DNA from 3 places in the Hominibacterium faecale genome. Region 2 is predicted to be linked to each of the others. Evidence: predicted binding sites of a transcription regulator. Region 2 holds the regulator's gene; each other region holds the start of a gene.
The links. Region 2 encodes HrcA, which represses chaperone genes, less so after heat shock. Its sites were predicted from a motif close to TTAGCACTCNNNNNNNNNGAGTGCTAA; they were not measured.

Region 1: a site for HrcA is predicted at 4,890-4,916, ahead of htpG (molecular chaperone HtpG). Genes of this name have one in related genera too.
Region 3: a site for HrcA is predicted at 3,455-3,481, ahead of LG211_RS14450 (co-chaperone GroES). Genes of this name have one in related genera too.

Annotation. Positions count from the first base shown of each region.
Region 1 covers NZ_JAJAGH010000006.1:310,309-318,131, forward strand. Annotated here, with positions in the region: gene polA (DNA polymerase I) at 1-727, opposite strand, end outside; gene LG211_RS09350 (lectin like domain-containing protein) at 740-2,821, opposite strand; gene htpG (molecular chaperone HtpG) at 2,973-4,862, opposite strand; gene LG211_RS09360 (DUF975 family protein) at 4,971-6,557, opposite strand; gene panC (pantoate--beta-alanine ligase) at 6,720-7,562, opposite strand; gene panB (3-methyl-2-oxobutanoate hydroxymethyltransferase) at 7,572-7,823, opposite strand, start outside.
Region 2 covers NZ_JAJAGH010000003.1:371,295-379,117, reverse strand. Annotated here, with positions in the region: gene grpE (nucleotide exchange factor GrpE) at 34-615, opposite strand; gene hrcA (heat-inducible transcriptional repressor HrcA) at 605-1,651, opposite strand; gene LG211_RS04510 (cytidylate kinase-like family protein) at 2,002-2,637, opposite strand; gene LG211_RS04505 (APC family permease) at 2,769-4,271, shown strand; gene LG211_RS04500 (LysR family transcriptional regulator) at 4,268-5,158, opposite strand; gene LG211_RS04495 (cytidylate kinase-like family protein) at 5,189-5,818, opposite strand; gene LG211_RS04490 (YeiH family protein) at 5,838-6,848, opposite strand; gene LG211_RS04485 (acyltransferase family protein) at 6,983-7,823, opposite strand, start outside.
Region 3 covers NZ_JAJAGH010000010.1:8,306-16,128, forward strand. Annotated here, with positions in the region: gene LG211_RS14435 (ferritin) at 1-455, opposite strand, end outside; gene LG211_RS14440 (IclR family transcriptional regulator) at 528-1,307, opposite strand; gene groL (chaperonin GroEL) at 1,465-3,105, opposite strand; gene LG211_RS14450 (co-chaperone GroES) at 3,129-3,407, opposite strand; gene LG211_RS14455 (prepilin-type N-terminal cleavage/methylation domain-containing protein) at 3,613-4,395, opposite strand; gene LG211_RS14460 (DNA-3-methyladenine glycosylase family protein) at 4,525-5,433, opposite strand; gene LG211_RS14465 (P-loop NTPase family protein) at 5,433-6,239, opposite strand; gene LG211_RS14470 (DUF362 domain-containing protein) at 6,311-6,481, shown strand; gene LG211_RS14475 (redox-sensing transcriptional repressor Rex) at 6,549-7,193, opposite strand; gene acpP (acyl carrier protein) at 7,261-7,488, opposite strand; gene abc-f (ribosomal protection-like ABC-F family protein) at 7,639-7,823, opposite strand, start outside.

The sequences.
Region 1 (7,823 bases), on a different contig from region 2:
GCTTGCTCATAACAGCCAGCTGGACATTGTCTTCGATTTTTTCTTTTAATTTGGGGCTGGTAATTTTGTCCGTATTGGCAATCAGCTCCTCCACGCTCCCGTATTCCAAAATCAGCTTTTGCGCCGTTTTTTCACCCACGCCGGGAAGTCCTGGGATATTATCCGATTGATCGCCCATAAGGCCCTTAAAATCAATGAACTGGGCAGGTGTAAATCCGTACTTATCAATCATCGCCTTCCGGTCATAGATCTCAAACTGGGAGATTCCCTTCTTGGTAATGATGACTTTCGTCTTATCGGTGGCCAGCTGCAATTCGTCTTTATCCCCGGTGATGATCAGCGGCAACAGCCCCTGCTCCTCCGCTTCCCGGGCGACGGTTCCGATGATATCGTCCGCTTCAAAGCCTTCCATTTCCAGCAGCTTGATGTTCATCGCCCGCAGCACATCTTTTAAAAGCGGCATTTGCATCACCAGCTCCGGCGGCATCTTTTTGCGGCCTGCCTTATACTCCTTGTATTCTTTATGGCGGAAGGTCGGCGCCTTCAAGTCGAAAGCCACCGTTATATAACCCGGTTCATAATCTTTTTCAATCTTCGACAGCATATTGAGAAAGCCGAAGATACCCTGTGTATAGATTCCGTCCTTTGTGATCATAGGCCGCTGCATTGCGTAGTACGCCCGATTGATCAAACTGTTTCCATCAATGATGACAATGGTCTTTTCCATGCTCTGCTCCTTCTATCTTGTCTTTATTTTCTTGATCTTGCTGTAAGACCCGTAGACCTTCTTGCTGCCCGCCTTTTTATATGCGCGGACCTTTACATAATAAGTCTTTCCGGATGGGAGTTTTTTAAAAGTCTTGCTGGTGGTTGATTTCTTTTTAATGGTGGCCGTTTTCTTTCCCTTTTTAAACGATTTGTTCTGAGCGATCATTACTTGATAGCCGCTGGCCTTGGAATCTTTTTTCCACTTTACGGAAAGGGTTCTGTATTTTTTTGATTTGACTGTGGTAATCGTCGTTTTTTTTGGCTTTACGGTTATGGTCACATTCCTGGACGCAGACTTGTAGACCGTGCTCGGCGCTGCGGAAATGGTTACGGTTGCTTTGCCAGGGCCTTTTATGGTTACTTTTCCTGAAGAACTGACTGCAGCCACACTGGTGTTGCTGGACCGGTAATAGAGTTTTCCGTTGCCTTTTTTTCGCTTGGCGTTCAGTTTGAAGGCCTTATTGCCGTAAGTTTTGGTGTATTTGCTCTTTGCTGATATGGATTGAGCCGCAGTTCCGGTATTTGTACCAAAGGCTTTTGCCAGTGCGTTTCCCACTTCGTATTTATCCCTGCCGTCAGCAATGGGCGCCACATTGGTCACATCGTACCAGCCGTCGCCATCGTTGATAAAGCTCTGTCCTTTGCTGAAATCGATGGATGCGGACACATAGTAGTTATAGTCGGCTGTTTCATTAGGCAGGAAATAATAGCGCCTGCCGCCATCGGTAAAGGAGGAAGAAACCACGATGGAAAAGGTGCATCCCTTGGGTATGCCGATGGCCGTCCCCAAATCCAAGGTATGATATCCCGCATATTGGAGGGAAAAGGATTTACTAAGTTTTTTCACACCACTGGCCGGATTGGAAGCAGAAGGATTGATATATATGGAAACGTTGACCGTGGAATTGGCCGCCCCTGTATAGGTTCCAACGGCCCGGATCAGCTCGTCTTTTCTAGCCGTATACCGGTTAGCCGAAGAAAGCTTGCTGCCCATGGCAAACTCTCCGTCTCCGGCGCCCACGCCGTCATACTGATAGACGGATGTATATTCATGAGAGGTGCTGCCGCCGTTATAGGAACGGGCCTCTGCTTCGAAGAAGGTCGGATTGCACAGGCTGGAATCATAGTAGGAAAGGTAAAAATAGCCGTTGTCTCCCCAATCGCTGCCCCAGCTGTTGCGCACCAGCCAGGCGCCCGGGCCTTTCCAGCCGCTGAAATAAATATCATCATCCCAGCCGACAATGGCAACCTCATGATTGGCAAGAGCATTTCCGCCATAGTAGTAGCCAAATTTACCGTCTGCATTCTTCTGCAGGTTTTTATTAGGCACATAGTACGACACATCTACAGCACCTTTATTAACTAAATAGTTTTTAATAATTCTTTTTGCGTTTTCGTTATTCTCGGCCGGCTCCGGCAGAAAATCCGCATTACGCAGCCGAATATCCGACACGGTCTGAATGCCGGAGGAAAGGCTGGTGGTATTTCCTACTCTGCTGTTATCGGCAGCACCGTACCATCTGGCAAGCGTAGCTGTGGAAAACCATCGGTTTCCGCCCTCGCTGAAGGGGCTTCTGCTCTGGGTAAGGATGTGGGTGTCTTTTCCAGCATAAGCGCTCTTTGCAGCGCTGCTTGCGCCTTTATAGGTAAACCAGGTCAAATGGTTCTCGGAGAGATCCAGTCCGGTTCCGGAAAGGCCCCGCATGATGAGACTGGATTCCATGGATGCCAGCGTGCCGTAGGTCCAGCAGTTATCACTTGCTGCCTGGTCGCGAACCGCAGGCATTTTATCCGCCAGTGAAAATTTGGATTGAGATACGGATGAAGCTCTGGCCGCTTTCTTAGCCGCCGCCTGTCCCGGATCCAGGAGGGCATCGTTTTTCATCCGGTAGCGAACCTGGTCTCCCACTTCTTCCAAGCCACCAATTTTTTCTGCCCCGGAAAGGGATGTTTTGGCGCCGCTGTCTGCAAAAACTGCCGCGGAACCTGTTGTTGCCAGTAATGTCACCAGCATAACAAAGGTGATACAGATCGATAATACTCTTCTTTTCATAACTTCTCCCATCCATTGTTCAATATCTTTTCTATTATACGACAAAGTTTCCCTGCTAGCAAGGTACGTTCGGCTTTTGCACTAATCAAAGAACCCGGCGCACGGCGGAGCGATCTGCTCCCTTTGCACCGGGTTTTCTTTAATATGGTTTTTATTTCTTTGTCATCAATTCACAGACTGCGTTGGAGAATGCCACCGGGTCCTCTACCGGCAGGCCTTCGATCATCAATGCTTGATCGTATAACAGCTTGGTATAGGTTTTCACCGCTTCCTGATCTTCTTTATAGACGGTGTTCAAGGTCTCCAGAATCGGATGCTTGGCGTTGATCTCCAGTACCCGCTCCGCCTGAACCTTCTGGTCCACCGGCATGGAGTTGAGGACTTTTTCCATCTCAATGGAAAGGCCGCCTTTGGCCGTCAGGCACACAGGATGGCTCTTTAATCTTTGGGTCAGCCGTACTTCCGCGACCTTATCCCCCAGAGCCTCTTTCATAAAGGCCAGCATGTCTTTACTTTCCTCCGCCTGTTTGTCGGCAGCTTCCTTTTCTTCCTTGCTTTCCTCGATCTCCAGGTCATCGCTGGATACGGATTTGAACTCCTTCTCATCGAATTCCCGCAGCATCTGCAGCGCAAATTCGTCGATGTCCTCTGTCAGATAAAGGATCTCATAGCCCTTATCTTTTAACAGCTCTGTCTGGGGCAGCTTGTCGATCTTTTCTGTGGTCTGGCCGCTGGCATAATAAATATATTTCTGTTCAGGCTTCATTCTGGACACATATTCAGATAGTGTAACCAATGCGTTTTCCTGGGATGAATGGAACATAACCAGATCTTTGAGAACTTCCTTGTGAGCGCCGAACTGGTCGTAAAGCCCGTATTTCAGCTGCAATCCAAAATTCTTAAAGAATTCCACATATTTGTCCCGATCCTTATTGAGCATTTCCAAGAGCTCACTCTTGATCTTCTTTTCCAAACGAGATGCGATGGCCCGCAGCTGGCGGTCATGCTGAAGCATTTCTCTGGAAATATTCAGCGACAAATCCTGGGAATCTACCAGACCTCTGACAAAGCTGAAATGGTCCGGCAGAAGATCGGCGCATTTGTCCATGATCAGCACGCCCGAAGAATAAAGCTGCAATCCTTTTTCAAAGTCCTTGGTATAGTAGTTATAAGGCGCCTGAGACGGAATGAACAACAGTGCGGTATAACTGGTAACGCCTTCCACGCTGGTATGGATCACCTTGGCTGGATCGGTGAAATCATAGAATTTTTCTTTATAAAACGTATTGTAATCTTCGTCCTTAATCTCGCTCTTATTCTTTTTCCAAAGAGGAACCATGCTGTTCAAGGTCTCCATTTCCGAATAGCTTTCGTATTCGTCCTCAGTTCCCTCTTTAAGGCGCTGTTTTTCCACCATCATCTTAATCGGATAGCGGATGTAATCAGAATATTTGCCCACCAGGTTCTTGATTTTATAAGTATCTAAGTATTCGCTATAGTTCTCATCATCGGTGTCCGCTTTCAGCTGCAAGGTAATTTCAGTGCCGTTTGAATCTTTTTCACATTCTTTTATGGAGTATCCGTCCGCTCCGCTGGATTCCCACTGATAAGCCATTTCTTCACCAAAGGCTTTGCTGATTACCGTTACCTTCTCACTGACCATGAAAGCGGAATAAAAGCCTACTCCGAACTGGCCGATAATGTCGATATCATCTTTGCCTTCTGTTTCTTTCTTAAAGTCCAGCGAACCGCTCCTGGCAATGGTTCCCAGGTTCTTTTCCAGTTCATCTTTGGTCATACCCATACCATTATCCATAATCTTCAAGGTACGTCCATCCTTATCGGGCTCGATGGTAATTGCGAAATCTTCTCTTGAAAGGCCTGTATTGCCCTCTGTCAGGCTGCGGTAATATAATTTGTCAATGGCATCGCTGGCATTGGAAATAAGCTCTCTCAGGAAAATTTCTTTATGGGTGTAGATGGAATTGATCATCAGGTCCAAAAGTCGTTTTGATTCTGCTTTAAACTGTTTCTTTGCCATAATACATTCTCCTTTTAAATCAAAATGTTAGCACTCAGCTTTATCGAGTGCTAACATTACTATACATCAACTGTTGACAGAAATCAAGGGGGAAATTACAAGTTTTCCCTATAACGTCGTTTCCCCTGAGGCCTCCTGACCTGATGCGGCAGAACGCTCCGGCTCTGCCAGCATCCCGTAATCGGTAATACCTTCTCCGGTATTTGGATGGAAGTGGGAATAGACGGTATCGGCGCCGAAGAGCAGAATCAGGATACCGCAGATGCCAAACCTGGTCCCCTTGGGAATTCTATTAAGCATGGTATCCAGCTTTGGCGCGATCAAATAGATGAAGGCGCAGCCGGCAATGGCAAAGGTCAGAAGTCCTTCCAGGCAGATTCGACCGTTGAGATTGAGCAGGTAACCACTGTAATCCCACCATTTGATCCCTTTGGTCATTTCCAAATACCAGGAAGTAAAATATTCGACAACCCCGCACAGAGCCATGGTCAGAACGAACAAAAGCGAAGGCCTGTCAACAAAGCGTTTGAGAATAATCAGCGACGCCACGCCCCCTACGCCGTAGATCGGCAGCCAGGGTCCCAGCATGGTGCCCCGGTTGACAAAGATGCCGTCCTTTACAAGATGGAGCGCAACTTCCCAGCACCAGCCGATAAAAGCAGCAATGAAAAAGAATAACACCAGATTGATCAAAGTGTAATGGCGGTGGTAGTCAAGGGCGATTTTCTTTTGCCGCACTTGCGCCTGTCCCGGATAAAAGCCCTCTTGAATATCTGCCGGCGCGGCGGCCAGGTAATCGTCGTTCAGGGCATCCGCCCCGGGTAAATTGCGGGCAATCGCCGTCGCGCGTAGAGCCAGATAGAGATTGGCCTCCACCCCGCGCACATAAGGATTGAGGAAGAAAATCCCCAGAATGCCAAAGGTTACGCTCATGAGAATGTTCCAGCCAATGAAGGAAAGGTCCAGAACGAATGCTTTCCACTTGTTTCCATTCATCATTTCCCGAGACAGCTTGAAGGCTTGGCGCCGGTCAATATCCGGGTTTTCGGCTAGAATATAGGGAATCATTTTATAAGAGTAGTGCTTGATGATGCCGCCGACAATGGTCAGGCTCCACAGGAACAGGTAAATCGCCTTAACCAGCATAACCCAAGCTGGCCGTCTGAATTTCTTTTCTTTGAACAGGAAAAAGATTCTTCCTATATGCGTTTTATGATATAAATGGTTTTCCAGAAAGAAACGTCGTTCACCCACTCGCAGCATGGCTTTAATGAAAATTTCATAAAAGGCTGCCAGCGCTACGGCCAGCAACGCGATCATTAGCGCAAATCCGCCATGGTCTGCCGCAATAGAATTAATTGTACGAAGGATATTGTTCGCCGTTGCCTTGGATTTACCCAGCATATTGAAAACGGAGGAAAACACTCCTTTGGTCGGGTGGAGTTCCTGCTGGAGCTGCTCTTCGCTTCCCGGCAGCAAGTGATCCATTTCTTCGCCAAGGCCGCCGGTACTGTTCATCTCATTTTGGACCGCGCCGCTGTAACGGTTATCCGAATCATAATAATTAATTGTCTCAGTTGACAGACTGTATTCGGCAATCAGAATCGCCATTAAGAAACATACCGCCACCATGGCCCAATAATTTTTCTTCAGATTCGCCTTTGCCTCTGCTTTCAATTCCTTTCGGCTCCACATAGGATATTCCTTTCTTCGATACGTTTTTACAAAAACTGCAATACAGTATAGCAAAATTTAGGGTTTATAGCAAATGCTTCTTCGAAAAAAGAATGGATATTACCGAAAAAGAATACACAGGCAACGCGAACTATAGATATTTGCCATTTCGTCCTCTATTGTTTATTCCCAAAAATAATTGTCAATGAGCCTGGTCTTTCCCACCCTGACGGCTGCCGCGATCAGCAGCGGCTTTTTCAAAACTTTCACCGGCTGGAGAAGCTCGCCGTCCACCAGCTCAATATAATCGATCTCTGCAAGAGGCTCTTTCTCAATCCGGCTTACCAGTTCCTTTTTCAGCTCGCCTGCATCCCGCTGCCCCTGTGAAATGGCTTCTTTCGCATATTCCAAAGTCCTGTGGATCACAGCCGCCGCCTTCCGTTCTTCTGGCGACAGGTATGTATTGCGTGAGCTTTTCGCCAGACCATCCGCTTCTCTCACAGTGGGGCAGCCTATCACTTGCAGGTCAAAATCCAGATCCTGCACCATTTTCTTTATTACCGCCAGCTGCTGGGCATCCTTTTGTCCAAAGTATGCTCTGTCCGGCGTCGTGATATGAAACAACTTGCTGACCACGGTGCAGACGCCTCGAAAATGTCCCGGGCGATCGCTGCCGCAGAGTCCCTCCGTAATCCGATCCACATTTACATAGGAAAAGAAGTCCGCCGGATACATCTCTTGGGGGCAGGGGTGAAAAATCAGATCTGCCCCTGCTTTTCGGCAGATGGAGCAATCCCGCTCAAAATCGCGTGGATAATCTTCCAAATCCTCATTCTTTCCAAACTGCATGGGATTGACAAACACACTGACCACAGTTTTGTCGTTTTCAGCGGCAGATTTTAATATTAGGCTTTCATGGCCTTCATGGAGGAAGCCCATGGTCGGAACAAGGCCTACCGAAAGCCCTTGTTTTTTCCATTTTTTTACAATCTTACGAGTTTCTTGTTTTGTCTCTGCAATCTTCATCTTGTGCTCCTAATACAAATGATCGATGACTTCATCGTCCATCTTAAAAGTATGTTCTTTTGCAGGGAAGCTGCCTTCCTGAACCTCTTTGATATAATCCTGGAATGCGCCTCCTACGATTTCACCTACATTGGCGAATTTCTTAACGAATTTGGGCGTGAAATCACTGAAGAGGCCCAGCATATCCTGATATACCAAAACTTGTCCATCGCATCCTGCTCCGGCGCCGATGCCGATGGTGGGTATGGACAGCTCTTGGGA
Region 2 (7,823 bases):
ATGTATTTAAATTTTTAAACATTAACCATTTAATCAGCTGGCCACCTTCACCATGGACGGGCGGATGACTTTGCCGTTGAGCGTATAACCTTTCTGCATGACGCCGGAAACTTTACCACTTTCATATTCATCGGTTTCTTCATTCATCACCGCATTGTGGAAGTTAGGGTCAAACTCTTCTCCAAGGGCAGGTATTTCTTTCAGCCCTGCCTTTTCAAGCACATCGAAAAGCTGTTTGAAAATCATTTCCATGCCTTCTTTAAAGCTTGCGTCATCGGCATTATGCTCCAGCGCCCGCTCAAAGTTGTCGAGGACGGCCAGAAGTTCAATCGCCAGTTTTTCATTGGCATAGGAATAGATATCGCTTTTTTCCTTTTCTACTCGTTTTTTGTAGTTCTGGAAATCAGCCATCAACCTCATATAGCGGGAACTTTCGTCCTCCTCAGGTTCCTTGCATTCTTCCTGTTTCTCCGCTTCCTCGCCTTCCTGGGATTGGTTTTCTTCCTTTTTTGCTTCGTCATCGCAGGACGCTTCAGCTTCCTTTGTTTGCTGCTCCTTTTTTTCTTCGGCTATTTCTTCAGCCATTTCGCGTTCTTTTTGCTCGTTAGTCGTCATCCTTACCTCCTCCTGACAGTTTAAACGTATTGCTTATATTCTCCGTCAAATATTCAACGACCGAAGTAATTTGCCCGTATCGCATCCGCGTGGGCCCGATCACGCCGATCTTGCCGGCCAGCTTTCCATCCACATGATAAGTGGCGGTAATCAGGCTGCAATCCTGCATGATGTCTTCGGCATTCTCTTTTCCAATGGTTATGATTACACCGTTTTCCCGGTTGATCAATGTCTTTGTAAAGTCCTCTTTTTTATTGAGCATTTCCAGAAACATTTTTGCTTTATCCAAGTCATTGTACTCAGGAATGGAAAAGATGTTGGTCAGTCCATCCATGTACAAGTTGACGTTGAGCATATCTTCCAGGGTCTTGATGAAGTTAGGTACGACCTTCCTTGCCAAAGTGCTCATGGCTTCGATATCCGTCTCAAAGCTTTCGATAATATCTAAGGTAAGTACTTCGCTGATGGTCTTGCCTCGGTAATTATAAGTCATGGTCTTGGCTAAAAGCTCCAGACCATCCTCTGTATAAGGTACCTTCAGCTTGAGGGCTGTGTTAGATACCTTACCGCTGTGGGAAACGATCATCAGAACAACGGTATGTTCGTCTACCGGCAGCAGGTTAATGTATTTTAATGTATCTTCATCCGGCGACGGTGTCAGGGCGAACGACGTTAAATTGGTAATATCCGATAAAATTTTCGCTGCGTGCTGTACCGTTTTTTCAAGTTCCGTCACGTTTTCATAAAGCTTGCTTGCGATGGCATTTTTTTCATCTTCGCTCAATTCATATTTTTTCATCATATCGTTTACATAAAGACGATATGCCAGCTCAGAGGGAACACGACCTGCTGATGTGTGGGGATGAGTCAGATATCCCATCTCTTCCAGATCAGCCATTTCATTTCGAATCGTTGCCGGGCTTATCCCCAAGTCGAACTTTTTGGAAAGTGTTCTGGAACCGATCGGCTCTGCTGTTCTAATGAAGTCGCTGATAATAGCCTGTAATATTTTCAGTTTCCTTTCACTTAAATCCATGATAGCCCCTCCTGTTAGCACTCTTTATAAGTGAGTGCTAATTACAGTTTAAATTTACCACTCTTATGTAGTATTGTCAACACTCTTTTAAAAAATTTCTTGAAAATTTTTCTTAGGGTTTTCCCGAAAATTAAATGGGCTGACCCGATTTCCCATCGGCCGGGATTCGAGGCGAAAATTGAGGACGCACGGGCTGAACATGCACAAGTTTGATGTAAACTGATAAAGTAACACCGGCGGCACTCCGCAAAAAGGGGACTGCCTCATGCGGCAGTCCCTTGCCTGGTGTAATATTTCATGTCCATAAATCCTGCCGGGCCGCAAGCCCGGCCCGTCCTTTGACGGTAGTATTAAAGTCTGTTTTTCAGTTCGGGAAATCTGGTGCAAATGTAGTTTACTGCGATTTCTTTCACTTGCTCATCACTCAGTTTTCCGGTGTCGATGCACAAATCGTATCCGGTCAGATCCAGCCATTTCCTTCCGGTATACGTATTGTAATACCGCGCTCTTGCCTTATCGGCCTTTTCGATCATTTTCAGTGATTTTTCGTGGGAAAAATCCAGGGTGTTTTCCAGCCGCTCCAATCTTTCATCCTCGTCAGCATGGAGAAAAAAGCTTACATGCTTCTTATAGCCGCGGAACAAATCAGATCCGCACCGTCCCACAATTACGCAAGGCCCTTCATCTGCCGACTGACGGATCAGCTCCGATTCAATCTGATAGAGATTTGCCCCCGTCGGTACCAGCCATGCATCTGTCATATAGGGCAAATTGTAAATGCTGGACTGGAACAGAGACTTTCCTACCCGGTACTCCTGTTCATCTAGATTTTCAAGATCCTCTTGTGGAATGTTCAGCTCCTCAGCTGCCTTTTTCAGCAGCTCTTTATCAATGTAGCTGAATCCAAAATACTCTGCGATAGCTTTTCCAAGAACCGAGCCTCCGCTGCCAACCTGTCTGCCGATGGTAATAACATAATTATTCATGATTCCACCCCACTTTCCAAACAGTGCTTTTTCTTTATTTTACTCCTTTATTTTCCATTCGTCAAAGGCAAACACCAATTTTCTGACTTTACATAGCATAAAAAGAGAAGCTATAATGAAAGGATTGAATTATGAAAGACTTACATATCAATAAAACCGCATCACTGAAACGATGTTTCGGCATGCGCGAGTCCGTTACAATCACAGTAGGAACCGTCATCGGCGTCGGCCTCTTTACAGTCGGCTCCGGCGCGGCCGGCATTCTAGGTCCGGCAGTGATTTTCGCCACTTTAACCGCGCTCATCATCAGTATCTACCCGGCTCTGATCTATGCCGAAATGGGCGGAGCGCTGCCTTTTGCCGGCGGAACTTACCAATACGCATCCCTTGGACTTGGAAGGCCCTTTGGGATGCTGGCCGGCTGGAACTTTATCATCTCCATGGTATCAGTTGCCAGCGGGGAGGCGCTGGCTTTCAGTTTCTATCTGCGTACGCTTTTCGAAGCGTTGGGATTCTCGCTGCCCTTCAGCGATCCGGTGATCGCCTCTGCTGCCATCTTACTCTTCGTTGTCCTTGCTGTCCGCGGAGTGGAGATGAGCGGCAGGCTGCAAAATGGCTTTTTGTTCTTTTTTTGGGGAATCACTATTATCTGGTTTATCACCATGCTGCCGGTCTTCCACTTGGATTCTTTTTCCATATCCACAGCTAGCGACAGCCTTTCTATTAAAGACTTTTTCCCATGTGTAGCCATGATCTGGTGGTGCTTTGCCGGCTTTGAAACCTGCTGTGCCATGGGAGAGGAGATCTGTTTTCCCCGGATCAATCTGCCCCGCGCTTTGTTTTTAGCGCCGTTCATCGTCTTTATTGTAACGGCATTATTCCAATGGGCCTTGGTCAGCATCACGCCTGTTGACAGCCTGGCAGCTTTGGCGACTGCAGATGCGCCTTATGCTCACGCCATGAAAACAGCCGGAATCGTAGGGCTCCCGCTGATACTTTTATGCCTGGGGATTACCTTTGGCGGTGATTTTTCCACCCTCAACGCCGCCATTGCCGCGCCGGCCCGTTATCTGTTCACCATGGCCAGAGATAACGCAATTCCTCCCATTCTGGGGAGAATCCATCCCCGCTTTCAGAGCCCTTTTATCGCTTTGATCTGCCTAGGCCTTTTGATGATCCTTTTAGTATCAACTGGTTCCATCACCTATATCGCCTCCCTGTCTCTCTTTGCGACCCTTCTTTATTATGTGATCGGCATGCTGTCGGCTCTGGGGCTTCGAAAAAAATACCCGGATCTTTCCCGGCCTTTCCGCACGCCCGGCCTTTCCGCAGGCGCAGGGGCCAGTATTGCCGTTTATCTACTTTTAATGACACAGCTTTCCCCGGAAGCCATCGCTGCTGGCATTATGTGGTCCTTAGCTGGCCTGGTTCTGTTTTTCGCTAGAAATGGTTTGCAAAAAAATGCGCAAACGAAAAAAGAGAAAACCGAATTTCTCTTTACTGACCATGAGTTTGATGTGCCTTCTGATGCAGAACAGGCAAAGATGGACCGGGAATACCGGATCTGGCGCCTGTCCGTAATCTGTGCCATCATAGGAGTTGGAGCACTATATCTGTTTTCCTTTGTATGTTAGCCTTCTCTGGCATCTTTTAACTGTTGAAACAACTCAATATAGTCTGGCGAAAAAACACTGTTTCTTCGCCAGATAAATGTAAAGTCGTGTGTAAGGTCGAAATCCAGCAGAGGAATTTTTATCAGTTCTCCTGTTTCCAGCTCTTTTTTTACCGCTGCCTCATAGAGGAAGGTAATTCCGCATCCAGCCGCGGCCAAGGCTTTAATAGCGTTGATATTACTAATTTCCAATATACTTTTATAATCGCTGATTAAAAAATTGCGGCTTTCAAGGTAACGTTCGAAAATTTCTCTGGTCCCGGAGCCTTCCTCCCTCACAATAATCCGTTCATCAAAAGTATCTTCGATCCGCATCATTTTTTTCGCAGGCTGATACGAGGGACCGCATACCCCAATATAAGGTTCATTGGAATAGACTTTGGAGTCATATTCACTTTTGGCAAAAAAGCCTTCTACCAGTGCAAAATCAATCTGCCCGTCATTAAGCTTTTTCAGCAGCTCTTGAGTGTTGGCAACGGTCACGTGAACAGCTGCCTCAGGATGGGCCTTCAAATAGCTGGCGACCGGCGCCGGAATTACGAATTCTCCCACTGTTAAGGTCACACCGAATACCAGCTCTCTTTTTTCTCCCTGCAACTGTCGCAGCTTGTCTTGCAGATGCATCACATCATGAACCATCGTCGTCGCCGTGCTTTGCAGAAAGGTTCCGGCCTCTGTCAGGCTGATCTTTTTGTTATGATAATCAAATAATTTAACTTCAAACAGTTCCTCCAGATATCGGATATGCTGAGAGACCGCAGGCTGGGTGATATTAAGTTCTTCCGCCGCACGGGTAAAATTCATGTATTTGCATACAGTCAGAAACGTATTCAGTCTAAAATCCAGCATAACCGTCCTTCCTTTCCTTATGATCCCCAGCTATTTTTTCAGCTCAGGAAATCTGCAGCAAATATAATGAATCGCTACGTCCATAAGCTGCTGATCGTCCAGTTTTTCTGTATCAATGGTCAGATCATAGCTGGTGGGGTCCTGCCATTCCTGTCCCGTGTAAGTACGGACATAGCGTGCTCGTTCTTTATCCAGCTTTCGAATCATCTTTATGGTTTTTTCATCAGCCATTCCCAGATGGCCGCCCAATCTCCGGGCGCGCGCTTCCTCCTCCGCGTATAAGAACAGGCTTATATGTTTTTCATATCCTGTAAATAAGAAGGATCCGCAGCGTCCAACGACTACACAAGAAGCTTGCTCAGCCGCTTGCCTGATGAGTTTGGATTCTGTTTTGAAGACATCTTCGCCGGTGGAAGTCTTCCAATCCTCCGACATATACGCCATTGGATACCCTCCAGTCTGAAGGAGAAGGCGGTCAGCAATGGATTCCTTTTCATCCATCCGCGCCAGCTCCTCTTCTGGGACATTGAGCTCTTCGGCTGCTTTTTTAATCAAATCTTTATCAATGTAATGAAATCCAAAATGCTTTGCCAGGTTGCGCCCAAGAATCGATCCGCCGCTGCCTGCCTGTCTTCCAATTGTAATCACATAGTTATTCATATTACCCTCGCTTTCCAAATCACCATATATTGAGTACATGCTGCAGTAAGAGGCTGACGCCTGCAATTCCGATCCAGCAGCAAAGGCCCATAAGAATCGGTTTACCCCCGTTCTTAAATAATTTTACAATATTGGTATTGAGTCCGATTGCGGACATGGCCATAACGATAAAGAATTTGCTCAATGTCTTAATCGGATCGGTAACTGCTGCGGGAAGACTGAATACCGTAGTAATCACCGAAGCCAGAACAAAGAACAGGATGAAAAAAGGAAAAATCTTTTTCATGCTTACCTTGGATCCGTCGGAAGCATTCTTTGCTTTTTTAGTCTGATATAAAGCTAAGATCAATGTGATTGGAATGATTGCCAGCGTCCGTGTCAATTTTACGATCGCCGCTGTATCCAGCGTATTGCTCCCATGCATGCCATCCCATGCAGTAGCTGCCGCTGTAACAGAAGAAGTATCGTTGATCGCAGTACCAGCAAACAGTCCGAATCCCTGATCCGTAAGGCCTAAAATCCCGCCCAGGGTGGGGAAGATCAATGCCGCGATAATATTGAAAAGAAAAATTACGGAAATAGACTGGGCGATCTCTTCATCGTCCGCCCGAATAACCGGCGCAGTGGCCGCTATGGCAGATCCGCCGCAGATGGAAGAGCCCACCCCCACCAGGATGGAGATCTTTGAAGGCATCTTCAGCGCTTTGTACATAACAAAGGCAATAATAAGGGACGTGGTAATGGTGGAGACAATAATCGGCAGCGATTGTTTTCCCTGCATTAATATATCCGAAAGATTCATACCGAAGCCCAGCAGTATGACTGCATACTGAAGGATCTTCTTCGATGTAAACGCAACCCCTATTTTAAAGGGTTCCTTTTTCTTAAGTACCTGAGTCACGACCATACCGATTAAAATTGCGAAAACAGGACCGCCTATAACCGGTGCCAGGCTGCCGAGAAACCAAGAGGGAATCGCGATACATAAACATAGAAGAATGCCTGGACCGGTTTTTTTAAAAAATTCCATAGTTGATAAGTACCTCACTTTCTTTTTCTTCTAGTATCATACCATCAAATATAAATAATTTGAAATTATATTTATTTATATATTAATAATTATTTGTTATGTATTTATGATAATCTCTAACAGGCATAGCAAATTTATTTCTCTTTTTCCGCCTCCTTCAACGCCTTATCCCGGTTCGTTTCGATCCCCAGCATCCATTTTATAAATTTCTTTAGGCTGAGATAAACCTTGTCATAAAGAAAATCGAAGATCCAGTTATACCCTTTTGAAATCGGCGGGCTGGAAAATACCACAACACATAAGGATGCCAATCCAAACAGGCAGATATAATAAACAAACATGTTGGGGTCCGGCAGATCGAACTTTTTCACCAGCTGGCGGACGATCAAATGGAGAATGTAAACAGACATGGTGTTCATGCCTACGTAGGTCAAATAGTTCTTTCCCTTGGGCAGGATATTCAGCATGAGAACGATCCATGCGCATGGGATAATGAAGTCTGCGATCCGCATTATGATGTCTAAATACCAGGTGAGTCCGAAGGCGGCTCCGGGTCCGCGGAGAAGATAAAATTCAACGGATACGGGACATTTATATGCCAAGAGAATATTAATGCCGACAAGAACGATTGCCAAAATTACGCAATGCCAGTTTTTTAGACTCTGAATCTTGGCGATATGTTCTTTCTGGCAGAAATATCCAAGCATAAAGAACGGGAAGTAGCTGACTACCCGCCCTGCGGCCAAAGTTCCGTCCAGCCATGGAATCAGTCCGGCGATAAGATAGATGATGATGCTGATCTGCACAATATATTTACTTTTAATAAAGTCCACAAGAAAAAATCGGTAGACAAACAGCGCCACCAAATACCAAAGGGCCAGCGGCGGATCGATCCAGGTCAGATGGGCACCCCCATTGATCAGGTAGCGGACACCGAAAAAAAACGGTACCAGTACAATATAAGGAAAAATAAAA
Region 3 (7,823 bases), on a different contig from region 2:
TACAGGCCCTTAGCATCACTGCCAAACAGTTCAAACTTACGAACCAGGCTGTCAGCCGTATCTTCTTCCTCAGCCTGTTCTTTTACAAACCAATCCAGGAACTGCATGGTCCGGAAATCCTTATCCTGATAAGCGGCATCATAGATGTTATGAATCAAGCCGGTTACATACCGTTCATGCTCCGCACCCACTTTCAAAGGATCGATAAATTCCTTGAATTCCTTATCCGGCTTGCCGATCGCTTCCAATGTGACGGACTGGCCGTTCTGCTGAAGATATTCCATGAAAAGCATAGCGTGATCCCGCTCTTCCTGTGCTTGAATCTTGTACCAGTTATAAAAACCGTCCAGATTCTCATCCTTATAATAATTCGCCATATCCAGATACAGATAGGCAGAATAAAATTCCTTATTCACCTGGTCGTTCAACAATTCTACTACTTTTTTTGATAACATATCGCTTCCTCCTTATCTTACAAATGTCACTACTCTTATATGTATACCACATTTTTTTAAATTGTAACAAATTTATTCAACATAGCCCATGCTCCGCGACAGCTCCAGTGCCACCTGCTTTACATAGGCAGCCGTGTCCTCAATGCGGTCATCTGTCAGTACACGTACATCTCCGCTGGCGCTGATAGAAGCAATGATATCACCACGATAATCGTAGATAGGCGCTCCAATACATCGATGCCCGATCTCAAATTCCTGATCATCCATAGCCCAGCCTTGCCTGCGTACCTTGGTCATTTCCTCATGAAGTTCTTCCATGCTGGAAATGGTGTTGGGCGTAAATTTAATGAAGCTGCAGTTTTTCATTCGGTCTTCCAACTCCTCCTTTGAGTAATTGGAAAGAAGACATTTGCCCAAAGATGAACAATAGGCGTGCATTCGCAGTCCGATCTGGGAATACATCTTCACCGTGGAAACCACATCCATCTTTTCGATATAGACTACTTGATCTCCGTCCAGTACGCCTAAATGGGAGGTCAATCCCAAATGGGATGTAATCTGTACGATATAGGGCCGGGCCTCGGTCTGCAGCTCCAGGCTGTTGATGTAGCAGCTGACCGCCTCAATCAGCTTCAGTCCGATCTTGTAAGTGCCCGATTCTGTCTTTTCTATGTAATTTCTTCTCGTCAGCGTCGCTAAAAGTCGATGTGCCGTACTTTTATGGAGTCCCACACGGTTTGCCAGCTCGGTAACACCCAGGCCCTCCTGTTCCTCTGCTAAAACTTCAATCATGTCCAGCACTCGATCCACAGATTGTACGCCTTTATCATCGTGGGTCGAAGGCTTTGTCATAAATCCACCTCCTCGCATTACTGTGATAACGTTGCAAATTCAAGTTTGGGTCTATTATACCACAGTTAAAAAGGTTGGGGAGCTTTTTTTCTTTTGAGAAAAGGAAGAGCAGTCTGCTGGGCAGACTGCTCGAAACTATTCTTTTGGAAATGTCAGCTTACATCATTCCCGGCATACCGCCCGGCATTCCGCCGCCCATTGGAGGCATTGCCGCGCCTTCTTCTGCAGGAGCATCTGTTACGCCTGCTTCTGTTGTCAGGAGCATTGCGGAAGCGGATGCCGCGTTCTGCAGGGCTGATCTTGTAACCTTAGCAGGGTCTACGATACCTGCGTCGATCATATTTTCATATTCTTCGTGAGCTGCGTTAAAGCCTACGCCCGCGTCGCTGGTAAGAACTTTAGCAACAACTACGCTGCCTTCGAATCCAGCGTTTTCTGCGATCTGTCTAACCGGCTCTTCCAGAGCTCTCTGGATGATTGCTGCACCAGTCTTTTCATCGCCGGCCAGGTCTTTCACATATTTTGCCACTGCCGGAATTGCGTTGGCCAGCGCTACGCCGCCGCCGGAAACGATACCCTCTTCAACTGCCGCTTTTGTAGCGTTGAGAGCATCTTCAATTCTCAGCTTTCTTTCTTTCAGTTCTGTTTCGGTAGCTGCACCTACTTTGATTACTGCTACGCCGCCGGACAGTTTTGCCAGTCTTTCCTGAGTCTTTTCTTTATCGAAATCTGAAGTGCTTTCTTCGATCTGCGCTTTCAGCTGATGAACTCTCGCTTCGATTTCGCTGGCATCGCCTGCTCCGTCTACGATTACGGTGTTTTCTTTGTCAACCTTAACGGTTGCGGCTGTACCCAGCATATCCAGGGTAGCTTCCTTAATATCATAGCCAACTTCTTCAGAGATTACTGTACCGCCGGTCAGGATAGCGATATCTTCCATCATGGCCTTTCTTCTGTCGCCGAAGCCAGGAGCCTTAACAGCTACACAGTCGAAGGTTCCCTTCAGCTTGTTGACAACGATGGTTGCCAGCGCTTCGCCTTCCAGATCTTCGCAGATGATCATCAGTTTTCTTCCCTGCTGTACGACCTGCTCTAAGATTGGCAGCAGCTCCTGAATGTTGGAGATTTTCTTATCTGTCAGTAAGATGTAGGGGTTTTCTAAAACAGCTTCCATCTTTTCTGTATCAGTTACCATATATGCGGACAGGTAGCCTCTGTCAAACTGCATACCTTCTACTACGTCCAGCGTCGTTCCCATGGATTTTGCTTCTTCTACGGTGATAACGCCGTCTTTGCCCACTTTTTCCATCGCTTCTGCGATCAGTGCGCCGATCTGGTCATCAGCAGCGGAAATGGATGCAACCTGCGCGATGCTTTCTTTGCTGTCCACTTCGTGGGAAATCTTCTGAATTTCATCCACAGCCACATCAACAGCTCCCTGGATTCCTTTTTTCAGTACCATTGGGTTTGCGCCAGCTGCTACATTTTTAAATCCTTCTTTAATGATGATCTGAGCCAGCAGTGTCGCTGTAGTCGTACCGTCGCCAGCGACGTCGTTGGTCTTTGTCGCAACTTCTTTGACCAGCTGAGCCCCCATGTTTTCAACAGCATCATCCAGCTCGATCTCTTTTGCGATAGTCACGCCGTCGTTGGTGATCAGCGGTGATCCGAACTTTTTATCGAGAAGAACGTTTCTTCCCTTTGGTCCTAACGTAATTTTTACTGTATCTGCAAGTTTGTCAACGCCTGCCTGTAATTTTCTTCTGGCGTCCTCACCATAATGTAATTCTTTTGCCATTCCTCATTACCTACCTTTCCTAATTACTCCACGGTTGCTAAAATGTCTCTCTGGTTTAAGATCGTGTATTCTTCACCCTGATATTTGATCTCTGTTCCGGCATACTGGGAAAAGATCACTGTGTCTCCTGCTTTCAGTTCCATCTTTTCTTCTTCTGTCCCAGGTCCCACTGCAACGATCTCCGCCATCTGAGGCTTTTCTTTCGCCTGACCAGGCAGTACAATGCCGCTGGCTGTCTTTTCTTCTGCTTCTAATCTTTTAATAACCACACGTGCGCCCAAAGGCTTAATTCCAAAACTCATAGTTTCATCTCCTTCACTTTTATAGTTATTTTATTATCTACGATTTGTTAGCACTCACTCTTTACGAGTGCTAACTATAATTTAATACTTTCAGTCCCAGTTGTCAACAGGTTTTTTTGGTTTTTTGCTAAAGATTTTTTAAAGAAAGGAAAAGCGGCAGGCTGCCCGGACTCTTCTCCGTTCAGCTGCCGCCTTAAATCAGATTTTATTTTTTCTTAAATCCTTTTCCCGCTAAGTATTCATCAACAAAGTGATCAATGTCTTTGCCTTTGTAATTCTTAGCGTCAGCTATATTGGTTTCTTTTCCGCCTGTACTATAAACTTCTCCATTCACTTTGATGATCCCTGCATTCCAGGAACCCTGGGGGTTCCCCTCCGAATATGGGGATAAATTTGCAAAATATATGATATTCCCGTTACCCAACTGATAAGGACGCCAGTACATGGTTTTTCCATCATAGCCTGTGCTGGCAAGCTCTGTCTCGCTGACCTTAGGCAGGCTTCCGTAGGCCTTATAGACATTCCTAATCAGCTCGCTATCCTTGCCGCTATTATTCAGCTCTTCCGCAGCCTTCTTCACCGCTGCAGCAAACTTACTGAACTCATCCGCTGCGCACCCGCAGGTAAACTCGCCCCGATAGCCGGCGCCGGAAGGAATCAACTTAAACTCATAATCCTGATCATATACCGGGCATTTGGTTTCACCTTCATAATATCCGTTATCCAGCATGTACTTTGCCACATTGGTACCAGTAATCTTTATCACATCTGCGGTCGTAGTGCAGCTGCGTATCTGAGGATCATAATTAAACATAGCAATAAACTTCTTTTCCAGATCACCCCGCTGAATGGCGCATTTTGTCTTTTCCGTCTTTTTAATATATCCAGTGTATGCCGGAATCAAAATCGCAGCCAGTATGGCCAAGATTACCAGCACCACTATCACTTCGACCAGTGTGAAGCCTCTACTATCTTTCCTTCTTTCCATATCAAATCCTGCCTCTTTCGGAAAAATCCACGCGGTCATAATCAGCCCAGCGATGTTTCTATCGTTCTCTTTCAACCGTTCGCATCTATTTTACCACAAATTTAAAAAATGAACACCCCCGGCAAAGGTTCATTTCCTGCGGTTCTCAAGAGTCAAAGGATCCGCGGATTGCCTGCGGCTGATTTGGCGAACATAGTAGAATAAATATTGCTGGGCGATTCCGCCGTAGCTGCCATAGGTACGGCCCGCAAAATCACTGATCTCCTTCACTGACTCCAGCCCGTAAAGATCGTTCATTACCTTTTTCATCCACACATCCACCGGAAAGCAATCGTACTTGCCCATGGAAAAAAGTAAAATACAATTTGCAACCTTGGGCCCCACACCGGGAAAGCTGGTCACATATTCAAAGGCTTCCGCAGCGGATACATCCGGCGCCCCCATCGTTTCCAGCCGCTCCAATCCGTCTGCGGCCACTTTTCTGGCGGTGCCGATCAAGTATTTTGCCCGGTAGCCCAGCCGGCATTCCGCCAAATCTTCCGGCTCCAGACAGGCCAGAGTCTCCGGCGCAGGAAAGGTGTAGTAGACCTCTCCGTCCAGCTGGCCGGCCTTTTCCCCAAACTGACAGCACAAAGCTTCAATACATTTTTTAATCCTTGGAATATGATTGTTTTGAGAAAGGATAAACGAAATCAGTGTCTCCCACTTGTCCTGCCTCAGCAGGCGAATTCCCTGTCCTGCACCAATGGCTCTTCCAATAACGGGATCCTTTGCCGCCAATTCTTTTTTGATGGCGCCATAATCCCGGCCCAAGTCCAGATAGTCCTTCCAAAATCCATTAAAATCCTCATCCGTTACATTTGAAAGTATCAGCCGGCCCCCTTGCTGGCAGGGATCAAATCGCAGATTAGCAATACGTCTGCCTGCAATACCGGCATAGCTTCCGTCGGGCCGGCGGTTCCACCTGAATGCCTGCCCGCAATCAAAGATATGGTCCAGGTCAAAATCGCGTATGCCTTCTATGCTGACCTGCCTCATTATTTCAGACCTCTTACTTCAATATCAAAGCGGTTTACATTGAAAGCCGTCATATCTTCGATCTGCCGGGTCGCTTCTTTTTGTAGCGCTGCAGCCTGAGCCACTATGTTAAATCCGTAGCGCATATTGACCAATGCCGTCAGCTCCACCCCTTCCATAGCCGTGATTGTCATCACCCGCAGGATATCGTCCACACTCTCCATCCGGGCCGCCACGCATTCCACAATATCGCTGAATACTTTGTCCGACAGATTGTAATCCCCCAGATAGCTGTAAGTCGGCCGCACCACGGATTTTTCCGCGAACCCGCCCTTATTGGCGCTCCATCCGCGAAAGATGCGCAGCGGCGACATAAAATAACCGGAGAACTGACGCTTGAGCTGAAAAACCGGAGCAGGGATAACGTGCTGTCCCATTTCATGCCGCTGTTTGTGGGCAATCGCCCGCTCCTCTTCCGTAGTGATATCCGTTATATACACGGTCTCCGATATTTGCGGGAGTGCCAGTCTCTTTGCAATTCGTTTAACCATCTCATCGGAAGTGCCAATTACTAAAAGCTTTTGCGGAGGTGTTCTACGGATGCTTTCAGCCACCTCCTTCTGGTGTTCCTCCTTAGTAAATAGGGCCGTTTTGACTGCCCCGACTTTTGTAGACTGCCTTTTGGCAGATATACCGGCCATAACTTTATTCTCATAAATAAAGAGTCCATCATCGATGATACCCTCAATATTTAATTCTTTACATAGGTTCTGGGCCTGGAAGCTCTTTCCTGTTCCACTTTTGCCCACAAGTGCGTAAACTTTCATCTTGAATTCTCCATACCCTTCTGTTATAATCAGATGTATCGTGAAGATAAACATTAAAGGAGGTTGTTACAATGGCTTATGTAATTAAAGATGCTTGCATCAGCTGCGGAGTATGCGCAGGTGAGTGCCCGACGGAAGCTATCTCTGAAGGCGACGGAATCTATGTAATCGACGCTGATAAGTGCATTGACTGCGGCGCATGCGCAGGCGCTTGCCCAGTTGACGCTCCAGTAGAAGCTTAGTTTATACATAATAATTTGTATACGTAATAACCGTTTCTTGCATAAAGAAACGGTTATTTATTTTTTGTTATATATTTTCCGTAGTATTGCGGTTCATATGGTACGCCAGGGAGTGCAGGCTGTCGCTCAGATGCACATTCTCAATGGCTACGTGGTCCGGCACTTCCAAATCTACCGGAGCAAAATTCCAAAGGCCGCTGACTCCGGCAAAGCAAAGTTTGTCCGCAACCTCCTGAGCGCTGTCCTTGGTCGTACAGATAATCCCAATGTTGATTTGGTTCTCTTCCACATATTCTACGATATTCTCATAATCCATAACCTCAATATCGTTGATCTTCAAACCGATCAGCCTTGGATTGATATCAAAAATACCGCAAACCACAAAGCCTGCTTTGTAGTAATAGGTGTAGTTAGCAATGGCCTGGCCCAGATTACCGGCACCAACGATAATCATCTTATATTCCTTATCCAAGCCTAAAATGGCGCTGATCTCATTATACAGGCCCTCAACGTTGTACCCGTATCCCTGCTGTCCAAAACCGCCGAAGTTATTGAGATCCTGACGGATCTGCGAAGCCGTGTATCCGATCAAGCTGCTGAATTCATTGGAAGAAATTTTGTCGACTCCCTTTTTCTGCAATTCTTTCAGATATCGTCGATATCTGGGCAGGCGCTTGATAACCGCATTTGATATTTTCGTATCTTTTTTCATTCCACTTCCTCAATTACCTTATAATTTGCAAAACCCGCCTTGCGACGGGTTTTCCTGATCTGCTGTCTTACGCTTTTTCCTCGACATATTTGATAATATCGCCTACAGTCTGGAATTTTTCTGCGTCTTCATCGGGAACTTCGATGTCAAATTCGTCCTCGATCGCCATAATGATCTCAACTGCATCCAGGGAATCCGCTTCCAAATCTTTCATCAGATGGGTTTCTGTCTTTACCGCATCCTCTTCAACGCCCAGCTGTTCAGCAATAATTCCCTTAATCTTATCAAAAACCATAATATACCTCCATTCAGTTAAACATTACCGGTTTATCATATTTGCCCATTGCAAAGTTTATCCGCAAATAACTCAAACTTATTATAGTAGACAGTTCTTTATATTGCAACCGTTTTTTAACTTTTTTTCCATCGGATCGTCCAACTTCCGTTAGATGTCCTGCAATTCCATCCATCTTTCGTATTCGCCGGCCATCTCTTCCTTGGCCTCGTCCAGCTCTTTGCTCAAGGTTTTCAGCTGCTCCGGATCGGTCATCACTTCCTCCCGGCATAGCTGTGCCTCAATGGATGCAATCCTGCTTTCCAGGGATTCAATGTTCTCTTCCGCCTGCGCAA